3 regions of the Bacillus cereus group sp. BfR-BA-01383 genome follow, and region 3 is predicted to be linked to each of the others. Evidence: riboswitches for the same ligand, from Rfam matches in the RefSeq annotation. Region 3 holds a riboswitch; each other region holds the start of a gene.

Region 1 (4,269 bases), on a different contig from region 3:
ATACATTTTTATAATCATCAAAGATTTCAAAAGAAATTAAATAACCTGAGTCCGTATAAATATAGAACTCAGGTTGCTTAGCTGCGCTTTTTAAATCCTGTCTACTTGACAGGGGTCACTGCACTGGTGAGATGCCTTCTTTTTAATCTTTCTTCAATCTTCGTGCAACACCATTCCCTAAAGACTGCAACCCTTGAACGAGAACAATTAAAATAAAGACGGTTGCATACATTACTTCCGGTTCGTAGCGTAAATGTCCGAAGCGATATGCTAAGTCTCCTAGCCCGCCAGCACCTACAAGACCAGCCATTGCTGTTGCACCGATTAGGCCAATGGTTGCGATTGTTAATCCAAGTACAAGAGATGGACGGGCTTCTTTAACCATGACGTGCCAAATGATTTTAATAGTAGAAACGCCCATTGCTTGATAGGCTTCAATGACGCCGCGATCCACTTCTAATAAAGCCGTTTCCATTAAACGTGCAATGTAAGGGGCTGTGAATACGACAAGTGGTACGATAACACCTTGCACACCAATGGATGTTCCCATTAGAAATTTTGTAAAAGGCAAGATGAAAAATAATAGAATGATAAATGGAAGAGAGCGAATGACATTGATAACTGTATTAAGAATAGGATAGACAATTTTATTTTCGTGCTGTCCACCAGGTCTCGTTAAAACAAGTGTGACACCAAGAGGTAATGCGATAAGGATAGAGATAATTAGTGAAATAGATGTCATTTGAAATGTTTGAATTGTTGCTTCCCATATGACGTTACCCCATTCATCCAAAAAGGACTTGTTTCCCATAATCCGTTCTACCTCCTTCTATGATGATACCTTGCTCTTGTAAAAATGATAAAGCACGGTGTACTTCGTTTTCTTCCCCTTGCATATGAACGACAAGTTTCCCATATGCCTCATGTTTTAACTGTGTAATATTACCAGATAAAATATTCGGATATACTTGGAAACGTTTTGTAGCGACAGCTAATGCTGGTTCTCCTGAAGAATTTCCTATAAAAGAAAGTGTTACAATTTCACCAGTAGTTTGCAGTTCTTTTTGTACTTCTTCTGGGATTTTCGCTGCAAATGCGCTATTTACAAATTTCTTCGTCGTTACATGTTGCGGGTTTGTGAAAATATCTTTCACAGTCCCGCTTTCGACTATAGCCCCTTGTTCCATAACGGCAACGCGGTCACATATACGCTGGATGACATTCATTTCATGTGTAATGAGTAAAATCGTAATTCCAATTTCTTCGTTGATCTTTAATAGTAAGTCAAGAATAGAATCGGTTGTTTCTGGGTCTAAAGCGCTTGTTGCTTCATCGCTTAATAAAACTTCAGGTTCATGTGATAGTGCACGTGCAATGGCAACACGCTGTTTTTGACCGCCAGAAAGTTCACTTGGATATGCATCTTTACGGTTAAAAAGATCGACAATGCGTAAATACTTTTCTACCCTTTTTTCAATTTCTGCTTTTGGAATGCCAGCAAGGCGTAAAGGTAATGCAATATTTTCATAGACGGTAACAGTTTTAAGTAAATTGAACCCTTGAAAAATCATTCCGATTTTTTGTCGCGCTTTTGCTAGTTCTTTTGTCGATAGTGTTGTTAAGTCTTGATTGTTTACAATGATAGTTCCTGTCGTTGGTTTTTCTAATAAATTTACACAGCGAATTAATGTACTTTTACCAGCGCCGCTATATCCGATGATTCCAAATACTTCGCCCTTTGCCACTTTAAGAGAAGTTGATTTAAGAGCTTCGACATACCCTTTTTTTGTTGAAAATACTTTGGAAATATTTTTTAATTCAATCATTATCGTCAGCTCCTACCAAGACGGTAAAACAGAACCATCAAATTTTTTCTCAATAAATTCTTTTACTTCTTTAGATTGATAAGCTTTCTTTAATTTGTTTACGACAGCATCATCTTTATTTTCTGTACGAACAACAACCCAGTTCACATATGGTGAATCTTTTCCTTCTCGGAAAATAGAGTCTTTCGCTGGACTTAATTTTGCACCTAATGCGAAGTTCGTGTTAATTGCAGCTGCTTTTACTTCACTTAGCTGTGTTGGTAATTGAGCGGCCTCTAATTCAACAATCTTTAAGTTTTTTGGATTTTCAATTACATCTTTTGCAGTCGCTTTTTCTGTAGCCTTTGGATCAACCTTTAAAACTCCTGCTTTTTCAAATAGCTTTAAAGCTCGAAGTTCATTTGTTGGGTCATTTGGGACAGCAATTGCATCACCCTCTTTTAAGTCTTTTACATCTTTTATGTCTTTAGAATATACGCCCATAGGGAATGTTACTGTTGAAAATACTTCAGTTAATTTCATGTTTCGTTCGGCTTTAAATACGTCTAAATAAGATTTAGTTTGATAGCTATTTACATCAAGGCTTTTTTCATCTAAAGATACGTTCGGTGCTACATAATCATTAAATACTTTTACATCAATTTCGAGCCCATCTTTTGCTGCAACTTCTTTCACCTTTTCAAAAATTTGTTCATGCGGCCCACCTGTTACACCAACGGTAATCTTTTTCTCATCTAATGCTTTTACCTCTTTATCAGAATTAGCACCACATGCACCTAACAATAATACAGCTCCACTTACAATACTTAATAATACCTTTTTCATCTATAATTCCCCCTTAATATACGTTCCAAAATAAAAAGCACCTCTCCAAAATAAGAGAGGTGCCGAATAGACGAAATAGGTTCCTCTCTTATCTTCCAAAACGAAAATCGTTCTGCAGGAATTAGCACCTTAGCTTATACGTTATAAGCTCGGTTGCCGGGCATCATAGGGCCAGTCCCTCCGCCACTCTTGATAAGAGTATGTGTATGTAGTTTTTAAATATGGTACTAATAGTAAATCTTACAAAAAGAATTGTCAATGATATTTTCTGAAAATATTTTATTTTAAGGTAATAGAAACGTTCCCTTTTTTATGCCCTTTTTCTATATATATATGGGCTTCGGGAATTTCTTCTAAACGGTAAGTTCTATCAATAACCGGCTTTAGATCTTCTGTTTCAGTTAATTTTTTTAGTAGAATCATATCCTCTTTACTTACTTTTGCCATCATTCCATTAACAGATACATATTTGCTAGTAGGCGTTAATACTTTTTGGCAAAGGGATTTTTTAATTTTTCCAACTGCATCAAATATAATATCGTAGCGTTCATCTCGCTTTGTAAAATCTTCTTTCGTATAATCAATTACTTTATCAGCCCCTAAAGATTGCACTAGTTCAAAATTTGAATTACTACAAACAGCTGTAACGGTCGCTCCGAAATATTTAGCAAGTTGTACGGCAGCCGTTCCTACTGATCCAGAGGCACCGTATATCAGCACTTGTTGCCCCTTTTTTATAAGGCCCTTTCTCAGGAAGTGCAATGCTGAAGTTCCGCCAAAAGGAATAACTGCAGCTTCTTCATACGTCACATTGGTAGGTTTTAATGCTATTAATCCACTTTCATGCACGCATGTGTATTCGGCATAACCACCAAGGTTTAGTTCTGTTAATGCAAAAATTGGGTCTCCTTTTTTAAATTGAGTTACATCTGTTCCTATTTCTTCGATTTCCCCGGATAATTCTACGCCGAGTATAGGTTTTCTCGGTTTTCTGAAACCTAATATGATCCGCATAGGAACCCAAAATAAGAGGGGGCTATTAAAGCCACGTATTCTACAATCTCCAGTCGTTACACTGGTTGCGTGAATTTTAACTAATACTTCATTCTTTTTAGGTTTAGGCTTTTCTATATTTTGAAGCTGGAGAACATTAGGTGGTCCATACTTTGTGCAAATAATAGCTTTCATAATGACCTCCTGAAATTAGTTGTTTTTCTTTACATCATATTTAAGTGTTTCTTGAAACATGTTGTTATGAGAGGAATAAAGTTTGAGCCCATACAATTGCCAGCAGCAAAGTGATAGTCTTGATGAGGGAGGGACCTGAAATAAGTGAGCTCTCTCTTTTTTGTTAGTACTTTCTTCTTAGGAAAATAGGTACAATATGAAGAGGAAGAACGTTAGAAGAGGAGAGTGTCATTTGAAAAAAAGAAAGATAGTAGTTGTCATTATAGCGTATACGGTGTTGTTAACAGCGTCTATACATACGTATAAAAAACAACTCGATCATCCTATTATGAGTGATGTAGGTAAATTGCTTCCGACAAAAATAAAACGTGTTGAAAGTGCTACGGATGAGCACTCGTTAATAAAATTAGTGCAAGATGCAAAAGTTTCA
Region 2 (4,269 bases), on a different contig from region 3:
TTATTATCTTTTATCTATTCGAGTCGTTACACTATCACCAATCCATTGAATTAAAAATACAACGAGTAATACACAAATTGTTGCAACGATTGTTACATCGTTATTTCCTCGTTGGAACCCTTCTAAGTAAGCAAGTGTCCCAAGGCCACCAGCACCAACAACTCCCGCCATTGCCGTATAGCCTACTAAAGCAATTGTCGTTACCGTAATACCAGATACTAAGGCTGGTAATGATTCTGGAATTAACACTTTCAAAATAATTGTGCTTGTTTTTGCCCCCATTGCTTTTGAGGCTTCAATTACACCTTTATCAATTTCACGAAGTGCGATTTCAACCATTCTTGCATAAAATGGTGCCGCTCCGATAATTAAAGCTGGCAATGCCGCACTCGCTCCAAGAATTGTTCCAAGAAGGATTTTTGTGAATGGGATTAATAAAATAATTAAAATGATAAACGGTATAGAACGGAATATGTTTACGAACGCTCCAATCACCGTATTAATCGATTTGTTTTCCCATAAATTATCTTTCGCTGTCATGAAAAGTAACAATCCTAAAATAAGTCCTAAAACAAATGTGGCAAGAGCTGCGATTGCCGTCATATATAACGTTTCACCAGTTGCTTCTAACATTTGATTCCAATCAACATTTGTGAGTAACTTATCCATGTGCAATCACCTCCAGCTCTACTTGATCTTGATGAATTCCTTCTATCGCTTGCTGGATCGCAGTTTCCTCACCATTTAAATGAACGACTAAACTACCGTAAGAACCGTTATTCGTTTGTGCGATATTTCCTTGCAAAATGCTCACTTCTATATCACTGCGCTGCATTAATCTTTGAAGTACCGGTCTTTCTACAGCTTCACCGATAAACTGCAAGCGAATCACTTTTCCATCTGGGTATTTTTCAATTAAACTTTCAATCGTTTCATTTGTATCTTCAGAATCCGTTAACTGCTGTACAAATCGTTTCGTAATGTCCTGCTGCGGATTACGGAATACGTCAAGTACTGGACCCGTTTCTACAATCTTTCCTCTCTCCATTACGGCAACGCGATTACAAATCTTTCGAATTACATGCATCTCATGTGTAATTAGTACAATTGTTAAACCGAGACGCTTATTAATATCTAGAAGTAAATCTAAAATTTGATCCGTCGTTTCTGGGTCAAGAGCTGACGTTGCTTCATCACATAAAAGTACTTGTGGATTATTAGCTAATGCTCTTGCAATCCCGACGCGTTGCTTTTGTCCACCACTTAACTGAGATGGGTATGCGTCCCCTCTTCCCTCTAACCCAACAAGATGAATTAACTCATCAACACGTTTTCTTCTCTTCTCCTTATCAACGCCTGCAATCTCAAGTGGGAATGCGATATTTTCCCGCACAGTTCGTGACCAAAGTAAGTTGAAGTGCTGAAAAATCATTCCGATTTCTTGCCTTGCCTTCCGAAGCTCACTTCCTGTAATTGCTGAAATGACACGATTTGCAATTGTAATTTGGCCAGAAGTTGGTTTCTCTAACTGATTAAACAACCTGATTAAAGAACTTTTTCCGGCGCCACTATATCCGATAACACCAAATATCTCGCCTTTTTCTATTTTTAAATTGGCGTTATCTACAGCAGTGACATCACCGCTTTTTGCCTTATATATTTTCCTTACATTTTCTAATAAGATCATGATGTTCACCCCTTTTTTAAATAAAAAGCGCAAGCGGCTCGTTTAGAACAAGAGGACGTTGGAATCCCTGACGTAGAGGCGTTTTTTGCCTCATAGGAGGGGATGAAACGACCGACTGTTCTAGCCGCTGGAGCTAGATTTCATAAAACCTTAGATCGACTCCGCAATTTTTTATTTTTGATGCGTGTAGTCCATCGTTATAACTCCTTTTATTATTTGAATGTCCTCCACATTCAAACAACAAAAAAACCTTTCCGCTTTAGAGAAGCAGAAAGGTTTATATGCGTATATAACAACATTATCCCTCTCTCTCATCTCTCAAAGCATTTGCTTTGCAGGAATTGGCACCATTTCAACATAAGTTGACGGTTGCCGGGCTTCACAGGGCACAGTCCCTCCACCTCTCTTGATAAGAGAAATCAGATTTAATTTTCGTCTGATTTGTAATTTATGAAATTGTCTATATTTTATGAATTGAATTGTATCAACATCCACACACCATGTCAACAGAAATTTTCGCAAAAAATGAACCTTCAGAATTTTAAGCACCTACTGACATCGGTTTACATATATGGAACATCGATTCAACCAATAGCATCGTTCGATATGTTCCTAAATATTGTACACGTCCATCGTTTATTAGCATTTGCAATCGTACATTTCCGTTCACCAATTGCTCTACATCCTCTTCATCCACACAAACAATTTGTTCCGTTCCTCTTTCCTCTTTCAACAGTTCTATATAGTCTCTTGAAATTTGTAATGAATAACTCTCATCTCCAAAGCGAAAATTAACAGTTTTTTCTCCTTGTCTTAAAAGCGGTTCTAAATGATATTGACCATTAGCGTAATTTACAAATGATTGCAGCAAAGAATATAATTTCACCCTAAATCACATCCTTCATATCACTTTCTATTACATACCATTCCCTCTTACTAAAGAGCAATCCTGTTACTTTCGCTCGACAAATACTGTAACCATCCTGGTTCTCGACATATTTCCCAAGAAATATGTCGAGGCGGCAAAAACTTTGCCGCCTACTTTAATTCCGTATATAAATATTCAACCGAATGAAATGCATATATCTTCTTCATTAGTGTCCCATTTTCAAAAACAAGTAAGCACGGTACACTTTCGATCCCATACTCTTTTGCTAAATGCGGGGCATAATTTAAATCTAACATTCCAATTTTCAAATCTTCAATTGTCATCTCAACGACCGTTAACATCTTTTTTGCCAATTGGCATGTTCCACACATTGGAGTATACACATATAACACTGTTTTTTCTTCATTTTCTATTAGGGCTGTAGCTTCGGCTCCTGTCCAGTCAATCACTTCTATCATTCCTTACCGTAAATATTCTGTATAAACGTCAATGTCAGCTCCCCATAATACATTTGCTAAGTGTGAAGACGGCGCAGTTGCCACTTCTCGGTACGAGCGATCAATATAAATATGCTCTGCTTGTGGAAATTCTTTGCGAAATTGTTTCCTTAACTTTTCTCCAGCATCATCAGCATCCACTAGTACATACACTTCCTTATCAAAAAACTGATCAATGAGCTCATCCATTTTCGATAAACCAATTGTACCATTTGTACAAACAATTTCCACCGGTTCACGAATAATAGATTCAATCTTTCTTCTGTCTGATTTACCTTCTACAATAATGACTTTTTCTACATAAATCATATGTCATCACCCGATCACCATATACTATACAACCTTTAACTTAGTATATAGTATATTCGTTATTTTCATGTTGTTTCCTGTTTATTTTTGCAAAAGAAAAGCGGAGGCGACTGTTCAGCCCTGTTGGCTAAGGTTCTTTCGTACAGAAGATGCTTTTTTCTTCATAGGAAGAATCGCATCCTCAGTGAAAAAACTTTTTTCAAAAACCTTCTCCTATATAATAATTAATATATATGTGCTTTCAAATTCATTATGTAACACAAAATAAAAAGGACAGCACAAAGGCTGTCCTTTTTATTCGACTATAATTAGTCTTGGTTCGTCATTTCTGCATATTTTTCTGCAGTTAATAACTTCTCAACTTGGCTTGCATCAGAAAGTTCAACTTTAACCATCCATGCACCCTCGTATGGAGATTCGTTAACAAGTTCTGGTTGGTCACTTAATTCTTCGTTTACTGCTACAACTTTACCACTTACAGGTGCGTATAATTCAGAAACTGTTTTAACAGATTCTACGCTTCCGAATGGCTCGTCAGCTTCAATTGTTGCACCTACTTCAGGAAGTTCAACGAATACGATATCGCCTAGCTCACCTTGTGCAAAGTGAGTAATACCGATAACAACTTCATTACCTTCTGTTTTTACCCATTCGTGTTCTTCAGAGTAACGTAAATTATTTGGAATGCTCATGACTGTACCTCCAGTGAATGTATTAATTATGTAAAAATACCTTATTGGTACTTTTTCCACACACTTTCAAACTGCTCTTCGTTAAAACCAAGTGTTACACTCGTTCCATCTGTTACGATTGGACGTTTAATCAACATGCCATCAGATGCTAAAAGTTCGTACATTTCGTCTTCACTTGCATCTTTTAACTTATCT
Region 3 (4,269 bases):
ACGTGGCCCGGCATAGCGCATTGCTGCGGGAAATACCCCTAAAAAAACGCGATTTGCCGGATAATAATTTTGCAGTAATACTTCATAACTTTCCATCCTTACATCAGCTGGAATATCATCTGATTTCGTTTCGCCAACGAGCGGATTTAAAAAGAGACCATCTACAATTTCAAGAGCCGACTTTTGAATGTATTCATGAGCTCGATGCACTGGGTTTCTTGTTTGGAATCCCACTACTGTTTTCCAGCCACGTTTTTTAAATTCTTCCCTCGTTTCAATTGGATCTAAGTGATAAGACGGAAATTGATTATTTTCAAGGCGCTTTATAAGAGTAATAGCCCCTCCAACGTAAACGTTCGGTCGCTCATATAATTTTTTCACTCCTGGATGAGCCTCATCCGTCGTTTTGTATACGAGTAACGCTTCTTTTTCTTTATCCGGTACAAAAATATCTTCGATTTGAATGACACCATATATATTTCCATCGTTAACAAGCTTTACTTCCTCTCCAACTTCCAGCCTCTCTGCTACATCTTCTGTTATCGGCAATGTAATTGGTATACTCCATATGCTCCCATTTGCTAAACGAAGGGTTTCTACGACCGAATCATAATCATTCTTTCCTAAAAACCCTGTAAGTGGGCTATATCCACCTGTCGCTAACAGCTCTAAATCACTTAACGCAATTTTGTCTAATTTAATTTCTTTTTCAATTTGTGATACGTCGTATGTCTCATCTATACGGTTTACTAATTCGTTTCTTGTACTCATTTTCTATATCCTCTCTTAGCTTTATTTTTCAATTTATCTTATTGATAATGAAGACCACATTCTGTTTTCACTTTGCCAGCCCATCTACCATCTCTTGAATCGCCACCATCTACAGGTAACGTACACTTCTCACACCCAATACTTGGATACCCAACATCATGCAGTGGATTATATGGCAAACTGTGTTTGTATACATATCGCCAAACTTCTTTCCAAGTCCAATGAATGAGCGGACAAATTTTAATAGATTGAAAACGATGATCTTGATTTATAAAGTTTGTATGTTTGCGAGTTTCTGATTGTTCCCTTCTTAATCCTGATATCCAAGCTTTTTCATGTGCTAGTGATTTTTCTAACGGTAAAATTTTTCTAATCTTACAGCAAAGGTTCGGATTACTTTCCCACAATTTTTCTCCATGAAGCTTCGCCTGTTCTTCAAGTGTAATTTCTGGCTGTTTTTCTATAATATTTAATGAAGGAAATCGTTCCTTCACCTTTTGAATTAATTCATACGTTTCTTGAAAATGAACATTTGTATCCAAAAATACAACTTTAGCAGATGGATTTACTTGGTTTATAAGATGTAGTAACACCATACCCTCCACTCCAAAGCTACATGCGTATACGATTTCACCTTTATATTCTTTATAAGCCCAACTTAATACTGATAACGCGCCTTTCGTTTCATCTTCTTCTGAAAATGAAACGCTATTTTCTTCCCACGTTTCATACGTCAACATGTTTTTTCCCCCTGTAAAAGCAAAAAGACGGTTTTAATCTAATAAAATAGATTAAAACCGCCTCTAGTTTTTCTAGTCAGCGCTTTTTACTTTAAACGTACTTTTTCACTTTTCTCTAATTGAATTACTTTTCCATCTTGCACAACAATTGTAATTGAACCATATTTCATATCAGCAAGCATCGCTTGAATCTTCTCAGACACTTCATCAAAATGCTCCCGTACGCTCACGCGAACAGCCCCCCTTTTATTCATAAAAAAAATCTTTCCCATTTCGAAAAGACTGTTCGGTAATATATTTTACCTTATCTTTCAAAATGGATTCCATTTTGCTGGATTTAGCACCTTGCTTTCTATAAGCAGGTTGCCGAGCTTCGTCGGGCCAGTTCCCTCCGCTTCTCTTGATAAGCTTTGTATTTGTATTTTATCACAATTCAGATTTTTTTCAATCCTAGTTTTCCGATATATTTAATTATTTTTCTTTTTTAAAAGGAGTTGCCTTTACTAGACAACTCCTTCTTTCTCATTCACACCAGCTCTTTAATACGTATGCGATCGTTCCCGATAATATTTTCATATGTTTCACGCTCTACAACAATTTGTGATGTCCCACCTTTTGCAAAGACGACAGCTGGTCTCCGAATACGATTATAATTATTCGCCATTGAATACCCATATGCCCCCGTGCAAGAAATTGCTAGTAAATCAGAAGAAGCGACTTTCGGTAGATGAATATCCCAAATCAGCATATCTCCACTCTCACAGCATTTCCCAGCAACCGAAACGAGTTCCTCATTCGCATCATTCCCTCGATTCGCTAACATTGCTTCATAACGAGCGTTATATAAGGCAGGTCTTAAATTATCCGTCATTCCACCATCTACTGAAACATATTTTCTTATGCCAGGAATATCTTTCACCGCTCCGACTGTATAAAGTGTCGTTCCAGCATCACCTACAATACTACGTCCTGGTTCAACCCATATTTCTGGCAATGGATAGTTACATACTGTAAATTGTTCTCTCACTGCACTTGTTACAGCTCGCACATATGTCTCAAGTGTTAATGGCGTATCCGAATCTGTGTAGCGTATTCCGAATCCTCCGCCCACATTCAACACTTTTACTACATAATTTGTTTGCTCTCTCACTTCTTCTAAAAATTGGCGAAGAACTTCAATTGCTCGAACAAATCCAGCCGTTTCAAATATTTGTGATCCGATGTGCGAGTGAATTCCTAGCACATTATAATTTGATTTTTGCAAAGCAAGCTCAATTGCTTGCATCGCTTGACCATTTGAAACACCAAATCCAAATTTCGAATCCTCTTGACCTGTTGTTATATATTCGTGTGTATGTGCCTCTACTCCTGGCGTTACACGGATTAGTATGTTCACAAATTTTCCATGTTGCACTGCTAAGTCATGCAAAATTTCTAATTCTAAGAAATTATCTACTACAAAACAACCAATATTCGCCTGAAGAGCCATAATCATTTCTTCTTCTGTTTTATTATTTCCGTGAAAATGAATGCGCGATGCCGGAAATCCTGCTTGAAGCGCAGTATATAATTCTCCTCCAGAAACAACATCTAAAGACATATTTTCTTCACGAGCTACTCGGCACATCTCCATGCACAAGAACGCCTTGCTAGCATATGCTACTTGATAAGAGAAACCACTTTCTTTAAAAGCACGATGAAACGCACGACATTTCCTACGAATAGACTCTTCATCGTACACATAAAGTGGTGTTCCGTATTGTTTTGCTAGCTGCGTCGTATCGCACCCTCCAATTTCTAAGTGTCCTTGCCCATTGATTCGGCTTGTGCCGTGTAAATACATTTGAATTCCTCCCTTATTTCCTCTAAAACTCATAACCCCAATCTTCTATTCATTGCAGCACGCTTTTAGATAGACAAAAAACGCGCGGAACAATGTTCACACGCGTTTCTTATTAGGAAAAATATATATTGAAAAAATAAACGAGTTGTTATCTTCTCAAAATAAGAAACCGCATCAACATCTCCAAATAGCTCTCCATAAAATAAATCTTATGACAGTACTACATTTATTCAATGTAGTCCCAATATATGAATAAGGTGGTCATTCTTATATTTCGGCAATAGTCCCTTTCAACCTATGATCACAGATTCCACTAAATCTCCCATAGTTTACTCTTTCCTATCGCGGCCTCTACCTTTGAGAGTAGATGAGGTAAGTCTATTTAATTTTCAAACATCTAATTGTTGCTATTAACAATACCAAAGGACCATTTTATTTGTCAAACAATTTTTTATATTGGTTTTTTACAGTTTAGTTTCGTATCATTTGGTAAGCGCTTTACAGATATTTTTGTAATAGTCCATTCTCCTTCTTCATTGTTAAATGTCATACTTATCTTCTCAAACGGAGGAAGTACTTTACCACCTATTCCTGATTCATATTTCGTTATTTCAATTACTGCTTGAAATAAATATGTACCGCTATAAAGTTTTTTTAAACTAATAATTTTAGAACAATCAAACGGTTTTAATTTTCCATATTGTTTCTCAATCGCTTCATTTATTTTTGGAAATAACACAGAATAAAGAGCATCTTCCATGAGCGGTGCATCATATTGTGCTACTGATACACTCGGTGAAACAAAAAGCACAAAACTAATGCATACTATAAGATATAATAATTTTCGCATCATAACCTCCGTACCATTACGCGATACTTTCTATGTTTAACGAATGATAATAATCGCACATAGAA

The links. A riboswitch is a leader RNA that binds a small molecule or an ion and turns the genes downstream of it on or off. The one in region 3 is predicted to bind S-adenosylmethionine.
Region 1: linked by a shared signal. The riboswitch ahead of MR065_RS26085 (MetQ/NlpA family ABC transporter substrate-binding protein) and the one ahead of MR065_RS13520 (YezD family protein) in region 3 are both predicted to bind S-adenosylmethionine.
Region 2: linked by a shared signal. The riboswitch ahead of MR065_RS18150 (methionine ABC transporter ATP-binding protein) and the one ahead of MR065_RS13520 (YezD family protein) in region 3 are both predicted to bind S-adenosylmethionine.

Annotation. Positions count from the first base shown of each region.
Region 1 covers NZ_JAKUFP010000060.1:8,722-12,990, reverse strand. The annotation lists partial or broken gene MR065_RS27855 (IS3 family transposase) at 1-81, shown strand, start outside; gene MR065_RS26095 (methionine ABC transporter permease) at 143-811, opposite strand; gene MR065_RS26090 (methionine ABC transporter ATP-binding protein) at 786-1,826, opposite strand; gene MR065_RS26085 (MetQ/NlpA family ABC transporter substrate-binding protein) at 1,839-2,651, opposite strand; SAM riboswitch class I at 2,737-2,850, opposite strand; gene MR065_RS26080 (NAD(P)-dependent alcohol dehydrogenase) at 2,931-3,839, opposite strand; gene MR065_RS26075 (FAD-binding oxidoreductase) at 4,072-4,269, shown strand, end outside.
Region 2 covers NZ_JAKUFP010000021.1:23,185-27,453, reverse strand. The annotation lists gene MR065_RS18155 (methionine ABC transporter permease) at 4-669, opposite strand; gene MR065_RS18150 (methionine ABC transporter ATP-binding protein) at 662-1,687, opposite strand; SAM riboswitch class I at 1,996-2,103, opposite strand; gene MR065_RS18145 (hypothetical protein) at 2,229-2,573, opposite strand; gene MR065_RS18140 (thioredoxin family protein) at 2,726-3,034, opposite strand; gene MR065_RS18135 (toprim domain-containing protein) at 3,038-3,382, opposite strand; gene gcvH (glycine cleavage system protein GcvH) at 3,691-4,074, opposite strand; gene MR065_RS18125 (arsenate reductase family protein) at 4,116-4,269, opposite strand, start outside.
Region 3 covers NZ_JAKUFP010000012.1:25,552-29,820, reverse strand. The annotation lists gene sat (sulfate adenylyltransferase) at 1-771, opposite strand, end outside; gene MR065_RS13525 (phosphoadenylyl-sulfate reductase) at 810-1,511, opposite strand; gene MR065_RS13520 (YezD family protein) at 1,598-1,741, opposite strand; SAM riboswitch class I at 1,813-1,921, opposite strand; gene lysA (diaminopimelate decarboxylase) at 2,038-3,354, opposite strand; lysine riboswitch at 3,535-3,716, opposite strand; gene MR065_RS13510 (DUF3888 domain-containing protein) at 3,806-4,204, opposite strand.